One region of the Psychrobacillus sp. NPDC058041 genome, then DNA from elsewhere that is predicted to be linked to it. Evidence: a T-box and tRNA genes for the amino acid it is inferred to sense, from the RefSeq annotation. Region 1 holds a T-box; the other holds one or more tRNA genes.
What was found. The T-box of region 1 lies ahead of argS (arginine--tRNA ligase). A T-box ahead of a tRNA ligase gene usually reads a tRNA of that ligase, here a tRNA-Arg.

Region 1 (4,210 bases):
AAAATTCATGGTATTACAGAAGATATGGTCATGAGTGCTCCAACATTTGAAGAATTTTGGCCAAATTTTAAAGGATTCGTCGAAAATCAAACAATCATTGCACATAATGCTAGTTTCGATATTAGCGTTCTACGTGCATCATTAACCAACTTTCATGAACCTTACCCTAATTTCCAATATGGTTGCTCTTATCAAATCGCAAAGAAAGTTTGGACAAATTTGTATAATCACAAACTTTCTACTTTGGCGAATTATTTAGGCATTAGCCTAAGGCATCATGATGCTCTGGAAGATGCTCGAGCAGCGGCTTTAATAACATTAGAGGCTATGCAGAAAACGAGAACAAATTCTGTGCAAGAACTATTAAACCTACACAAACTAAAAATAGGCAGCCCAAATCCTACGAAAAAACATCTCACCCGATCAAAACAAAATAAAGAAGATACATCTATGCAATTTCTTGAAACCGAAGTGAAAATGACGAAAACAAAGCATCCATTTTACGGAGCTAATATTGTGTTCACAGGGAGAATGGTTTCAATGACTAGGATTCAAGCAGCTCAACTAGCTGTTAATTGTGGAGCCCAATGTAAGGGTAATGTTGATAGTACTACAAACGTTTTAGTCGTTGGAGACAATGATTTAGTAAAGTATGTACAGGGGATTAAAAGTACAAAAATGAAGAAAGTAGAAGAAATGATCAGTCATGGATTACCAATTGAAATCGTCGGAGAACAAGACTTTTTAAGATTAGTTCGATACAATTCCTAATAATTGTAAGTATATTAATGCTATAAATTAAAAGGCATTTGCTAGCTATATTGATTATGCTCTTAGCGGTGGGAAATTGCCACCAAAAGTGATGCCGGCAGCTCTTTCTCCGAAAATATAATATTCGGTCAAGAATTGGGAAACAAGTGAAGTATAAGTACGAGAAAAGAATATGAAAGAGGCACCCAAAAGGTGTACTTTTGGGGCCTTCAAATTCTTCAGATAAGAGCTTAGCCACTTTATTCTTTAGCACTTTGGAAAGGCTCTTAAGGTGCTACATTTCACTTGGAGCTTTAATTCCTAAAAGTCGTAGAGCTTCTTCTAATACTATAGCTACTGATTGAACAAGCGCAATGCGATATGGCAAATGACTGGAACTGTTAACGATGTGAACATTTCCGTAGAAAGAGTTAAATGATTGCGCTAAATCTATTGAGTACTTTGCCACTAGCGAAGGATCGTACTCATCTGTTGCTCGTCTAACGATGCTAGGGAATTGTTGAAGTGATTTAATTACTTTCCATTCAAAATCATTTACCACAGTAACATCTATGGTATCGACATCTTGAACTTTTCTTAAAATAGAACATGCTCTTGCATAAGTATATTGAACATAAGGCGCTGTTTCTCCATCAGTTTGGAGCATTTTCTTCAAATCAAAATCAATGTCATGCTTTCGATGTTGTTTTAAATCACTAAAAATAATAGCACCGACTCCTACTTTTTTAGCAACTTCTTTTTTATTTACTAATGAAGGATTCTTTTCTTCTACTGTTCTCTCCGCTAATTGAATTGCTTCGTTCAACACTTCTTCTAATAAGATAATCTTGCCTTTCCGAGTTGATAATTTTTTACCGTCTTTTAATATTAATCCGAAAGGAATATGTTGAAGAGATTCTGACCATTCATATCCCATTTTATTTAATACACTCTTTAACTGAACGAAGTGCAAGCTCTGTTCATTTCCTACAATATACAAAGATTTTTTGAAATGATAATTTTTTTTTCGATGAATTGCAGCAGTAATATCTCTTGTTGCATATAGGGTTGCGCCATCAGACTTTTTTATTAAACATGGCGGAATGTTCTCGCCGACATCTACTACAAGTGCTCCGTCGGACTCCAATAATAAGTTTTTTTGAAGCAACTCCTCCACAATTGGATCCATTTTATCGTTATAATATGCTTCCCCATGAAACGAATCAAAAGTTACGCCAAGTAAATCATAGATTTTTTGGAACTCATGTAAGGATTCTGTTCGAAACCAGTCCCAAAGCTCCAACGCGTCTTGTTCACCATCTTCTAACAATTTAAAAGCTCTTCTACCTTTGTCATTTAATGATTCATCCTTTTCCGCTTCCTCGTGAAAGCGAATATAAAGTTTTAATAATGATTGAATGGGAGCTTCTTCGATTTTCTTTTTGTCACCCCATAATCGATAAGCTACAAGTAATTTACCAAACTGAGTACCCCAGTCTCCAAGGTGATTGATTTTAACAGGTTGGTATCCACTTTTTTCTAGTAGTAATGCAATAGAGTTTCCAATTACTGTGGATCTCAAATGGCCCATGGAAAAAGGTTTTGCAATGTTTGGAGAGGACATATCAATTGTTACAACATCGCCATCTCCTAAATTTGTAGAACCATATTGTTTTCCTGCTTTGCGAATTGTATTTAAGATGGTATCGCTAAATGATGTTCTTTTCATGAAAATATTCACGTATCCATTTATCGCTTCTACTTTTTCGATGTTTTCATCTTGAATACGAGACGCCAGATCTTGTGCAATTAAAAAAGGTGACTTTTTTTGTTTTTTAGCAAACGAAAAGCATGGTAAGGAGTAGTCTCCTAAATGTTCATATACGGGTACTTCGATCATATGCTCCTCGATTAAATCAATGGTGAAATTTTGAAGAATGCTTAATAGTTTCTGTTTCATCTAAACACCTCCTAAAAATAAAAAAGCCCTCGTCTCATAATAAAATGAGACGAAAGCTTGCACTCCCGCGGTACCACTCAATTTGCCTATTTTAGGCCACTTTCTCCATAACGGTGAGTCTCCGGCAATATGAAAAGTATTAATAAATACTTTTCATATAAAGCATCTCTAAAGTGCGGTTCACAACTCTTCCTAACTAGGCTCTCACCATCCCTAGCTCGCTTAATTATCCGATGTTGTTACTCTCTTTATCTTTGATATTGTATTTGAATTTATCAAATAGAAAAGTAATTGTCAATAAAATTAGTTAGTTTCAGGAAGACTGAAACGCAAATTTCATTTAAGCCTTTTAATTTCGCTTCGGAATAAAATTTGTACTCTATTTTCAGTAATATTTCATTTTTGTTTTTTATAATGAATTTAAATCTACTAAAAGGAGCCTAATATTTATGCCTTTACATCCGCTGATTGTTCATTTTCCAATTGCTCTTCTAGTTCTAGGTGGCATTATTGAAATTGTGAATGTATATCGAAAGAGTGACTTTTGGAACAAGGTTGGTACGGTTTTAATTATAATTGGTGTGATTACTGGAGTTTTTAGTTTGCTTACAGGAGATGGGGCAGAAGGATTTGCGTATGAACATTGGGGAAGATCCATACACGATACAGTCGAGTTACACTCATTACTAGCAAATATTTCGGTCATTATTTTTGGATTGTTAGCAGTAATAAAAATTTTATTTAAACATCCAAATACTAAATTTCAAATTCTTAAAAACATAACTGTAAGAAAAGGGTTAATAACCGTTCTGATCGTAATATTAAGTATTTCAGGTATCACTACATTAGCTACTACTGGTCATTTAGGTGGAAAAATTGTTTATGAAAATCAAACGATAACTAAAAATACTAAGTAATGCCCAGTGAAATAAGAAAGACTTTCCAACTAGTTTAAAAACTTTTGGAAGGTCTTTTTTTAAAAAAATTATATAAAGTTTTTATGCCGTGAAAGGGTTAATTTCCGCTTCAGGCGGACGCTTTCGGGGCAAGCATCAAGCCGATTCGGGCAAACACGACGTTGGTCACAAAGGCGTTGCCACACGATGTGGCGCTCTTAGCCTTTGAACAATTGAACGCTCCGTCCAGGGTCTTGATTTGCTTGCTAATCTCCTAGGAGTCGCTGCCTTCCGCTTCAATCAACAGTGCAAATAATAAAGGCAATATGCATAATCGAAATAATGAACTGGTACTTTTCTTTGTTTATCTGGCAAGCGAAAACAGAGAAAAATAGATAGCATCTACCGATAAAGAAGTGAAGAGCTTCCGAAATGGTATCTTCGGAAGCTTTTAAGAGAGTAGGGAAGAATTTTTTCTCTAATTAGCCAAACCAAACGCATCATGTCCTCACAAATTCCAAGAGGGCGACGGACAAACATCCACCACAAGATTATCGAAAAAGTGTAGCCAATGTTTCGTCCAAAGCACTCTAGAAATAGTGAA
Region 2 (4,210 bases), on a different contig from region 1:
AAGCAGCATTATTTGTTCAAGAAGCTAATCGTTATATTGCTGACGTTTACTTAGAAAAGGAAGACAAAAAAGTAAATGCAAAAAGTATTATGGGAATCATGAGCTTAGCGATAAGCAAAGGAATAACTGTAAGCTTAAGCGCTGAAGGCTCTGATGAAGAAGAAGCAGTAGAAGCCCTTGCAAAATTTATCTCAAATGAAGCATAAAAAGTAACGCCTCCCTCGTCATTCCGGACGAAAAGGCGTTTTTTTTTTTTCGTTGATAAGTCACTAGTTCGAAACAGCTGTTTAGGTGCTTATGACATCTTGTAAGGTGCTGATAGCGAGTATGTGGTGCTCGGGCCAGTCTATGTGGTACTCGTGACAATTTATGTGGTGTTCAATCTGTGTTATGTGGCACTCAGATATACTCAGTGTTGTGCGATAGTAGTAATAGCATCTAGTTTTTAGGTGCTGATGACATCTCGTAAGGTGCTTACAGCGACGGTTTAGGCGCTGATAGGTACTTTCAAGGTGCGCAACCGCTGTTTAGGCGCTTATAGCATCTAGTAAGGTGCTGATAGCGACAGTTTAGGTGCTTATAATATCTCGTAATGTGCTGATAACGAATAAGTGGTACTCAGATATACTCAGTGTTGTGCGATAGTAGTAATAGCATCTAGTTTTTAGGTGCTGATAAACGTAGTGTAGGCGCGGAGAGGTACATAATGTGTCCAAAAGTAGCTATACTTTGTAAAAAAATACCCAAGGAAATTGGAGTTTCCCTGGGTACAATTGTTATTAAGCTTTTTTCATTTCGCTACGAGAAATGATGTGGTCGATTAAACCATATTCTTTTGCTCGTTCTGCAGTCATGAAGTTATCACGATCTGTATCTCTAGCGATTACTTCGATTGGTTGACCTGTGCGTTCTGAAATAATTTGGTTTAATTTATCGCGTAGGTATAAGATACGTTTAGCGGCAATTTCAATTTCTGTTGCTTGCCCTTGTGCTCCACCAAGTGGTTGGTGAATCATAACTTCAGCGTTAGGAAGAGCATAACGTTTTCCTGGTGTTCCAGCAGTTAGTAGAAATGCTCCCATGGAAGCAGCCATACCGATACAAATTGTTTGTACATCTGGTTTGATGAACTGCATTGTATCGTAGATTGCCATACCAGCTGTAATGCTTCCGCCTGGGCTATTGATATAGATGGAGATATCTTTTTCTGGATCTTCTGCTTCTAAAAATAATAGTTGGGCAACGATGGAGTTAGAAACGTTATCATCAATAGCACTTCCAAGCATGATAATACGGTCTTTTAGTAATCGTGAATAAATGTCGTATGCACGTTCTCCACGATTTGTTTGTTCAATAACTGTAGGAATTAAATTCATCCTGATTGCCTCCTTCAAAGGTGGTATTGTAAGTTGATTACTGAGAAATATTCTCTCAGTTGTAACTTTATCATACACATTATGGTCAAGGAAGGTCAAATTTTAAGCTTCAAAATGATAGGTTGAATTTTGCACGTTCTATTTGTATAATAGATAGATCGCTTGTCCTCGTAGTGTAATGGATAACACACAAGCCTCCGAAGCTTGGAATGTGAGTTCGATCCTCGCCGAGGGCATCAAAAAAGTAAAAAACATGAAACACTTTAAACATGGTACACATGGTTAAAGTGTTTTTTTTATTCATTTTTCCTGCGCCTTTCAAATGAAATGGCGTATGCATCATGACGAAAATGAAGTACTGGATCATTTGTAAGTTCGATGCCATCTGAGACTATGGTTGGGTCAAATAAAATAGCTTCATTTGGAAATAGGATTTTAGTTAAAGTTAGTTGGCCAACGACAACCTTTTGCCTGTTGTCCGGCCAAGGATCTGTCGGGTCATCCGTAACATCACCCTCTTCTCCTAAACGAATGACTAAGTTAAATGAAACAGATCCATTAAGAACTCTAAGGTGGAGTTCTTCACTTAGATAGTCGGGAGAAGTTATTGTTCCTATCGATTTTCTCTGAGAATTTTTTTCGTCAGGTTGCCATTCATATTTAATAGCTTGGCGTTTTCCTTCTTTATTCATAAAATAAAAAGCGTGAATTGGGTAATAATTGAGCTTAGCATAACTTATGGGTGGTTGTTTAAATTGGTCTTTCAGTGCATGTAGTATATTTTTTCTTTCTGGATATTTTTTAAGGATATTCAGTATACCTAATCCTAAATCCACTTTATCATGACCCGTTTTGTCAGCTGTCAAAATTTTTAGCATGTCTATAAAAGTTTCCGGATCTTTTGTTATAAATTTAGGAATTGTCGTGCTGACCAGATGACTGGTTGTTCCATTTGGTAGGTGAAACTGTACGGACATTCCTTTGACAGGAGAAAGAAAATCGGCTGCAGTAGGATTTGGAGGGCTGTTAGAAAAGCGAACCGTTGCAGGTACAGCTTCATTTTGAAGATGCGCTGCAGTAGTATAAGGTATTGCATTGCCATTAGGTGTAAAGTTTGCTTCATAAAACAACCCTTTAGCATGTGCGCGACGTGCTCCGGGAAACTTCCCCTGTATCTTTTCAAGAGTGTCAATAGCTTCAGTAGTCATAGAATTATGATGGTCGCTCATATTATTTATTTGAATCACCTCTTTAAAAGTTCACTATTCTATTCATCTTTACCCCAAAACACTTATATTAATCAAAAGGAAAGTACAAGACTTTTTGAAACCATTTAATGTTTTTTTCGTATAGTTAAGTAGGTTTCGCATTTTAGATTTAAAGGTAGAAATATAATATACTTAATTAGAGGTGAATGAGATGAAGAAATTATTAGGGCCGCTTGTAATTATTATTGTGATAATTGCTGTTTTTGCGGCTATATTAGTGCCGAGCTATAACGGTTTTGTAAATGGAGAAGAAGATGTCAACCAAGCATATGCCCAAGTTGAAAACCAATTACAACGTCGTATGGATTTGATTCCAAATCTTGTGAATACAGTAAAGGGCTTTGCTTCACATGAAAAAGAAGTACTTAGTAATATCGCAGATGCACGTTCTAAGTTAGCAGGAGCAAACACGCCAGCGGAACAGGCAGCTGCGAATGATCAGTTATCTGGAGCACTGAGTAGATTGTTAGTAGTAGTAGAAAATTATCCTGCTTTAAAAGCTGATGCAAACTTTCGTCAATTAATGGATGAACTTGCTGGAACAGAAAATCGTTTGTCCGTTGCTAGACAAGACTATAATGAAGTAGTTTCAAACTACAATAAAAAAGTAAAACGTATGCCAGGAAGTATTGTTGCTTCTGTTTTTGGCTTCGATCAAAAAGAATATTTTAAAGCGGATCCAAATGCAAAAGAAGCTCCTGTTGTTGATTTTAATGGAGATGGCAAGTAATGAGAAAAGTTGCGCGAATGCTCATAGTTGCGCTACTGCTATTTCTTTCTATTCCATTAGTAACGGTAGCAGCATCTAATATACCAAAACCTATTCCTGGTGAATCCTACGTGCAAGACTATGAAGGATTTTTGTCCCAATCGACTAAAAAACAAATAGAAGAGCTTGGACTTAAATTAGATAAAGCAACTGGTTCACAAATTGTCGTCATGATTATAAATTCATTAAACGGGCAAGATGTTAATCAATTTAGTGTAGATGTCATTCGAAAGTTTGGTATTGGTGATCAAAAAAAGAATAATGGTGTTTTATTTGTGATAGAAACAGATCCTACTAAAAAAGGTAATAGAGATGTATATATTTCAGTTGGCCAAGGTCTTGAAGGGGCATTACCTGATGGGAAAATTGGACGGATACTGGATGAATATACGTATCCATTTTTAGAACAAGGTTCTGTGAATGAAGCAGTTCTTTCTACGTATCAAGTACTCTATAATGAAGTAGCAAAAGAATATGGATTAGAAGGCGAGCTTTCGGAACCGCAAAATCCAGCTTCATCTAATGAAGGCTTCTCGTTTTCCACTATTATTGGAATTGTTGTTGTAATTTATTTTATATATACAATCATGAGAAATGGTGGAGGCGGCGGAGGTAGTAACGGTAGACGACGTCGCTCTACTATGTTTGGTCCAGGAAGTTTCGGAGGTGGCTTTGGTGGCGGCTTCGGAGGTGGTGGAAAAGGATCAAGCGGCGGTTTCGGTGGCTTCGGCGGAGGTAGTTCCGGAGGCGGCGGAGCGGGACGTAAGTGGTAAATAAAAATGGAAAAATGCCCTTAA

Region 2: it encodes a tRNA-Arg, which carries the amino acid that the T-box ahead of argS (arginine--tRNA ligase) is inferred to sense. The anticodon was not compared.

The regions. Positions count from the first base shown of each region.
Region 1 is NZ_JBHVRO010000003.1:86,838-91,047, forward strand. It holds gene ACFVR1_RS05565 (exonuclease domain-containing protein) at 1-771, shown strand, start outside; gene argS (arginine--tRNA ligase) at 1,046-2,710, opposite strand; T-box leader at 2,753-2,974, opposite strand; gene ACFVR1_RS05575 (DUF2231 domain-containing protein) at 3,160-3,627, shown strand.
Region 2 is NZ_JBHVRO010000011.1:115,594-119,803, forward strand. It holds gene ACFVR1_RS16390 (HPr family phosphocarrier protein) at 1-206, shown strand, start outside; gene clpP (ATP-dependent Clp endopeptidase proteolytic subunit ClpP) at 780-1,376, opposite strand; tRNA gene ACFVR1_RS16400 (tRNA-Arg) at 1,541-1,612, shown strand; gene ACFVR1_RS16405 (catalase family peroxidase) at 1,673-2,623, opposite strand; gene ACFVR1_RS16410 (LemA family protein) at 2,796-3,374, shown strand; gene ACFVR1_RS16415 (TPM domain-containing protein) at 3,374-4,186, shown strand.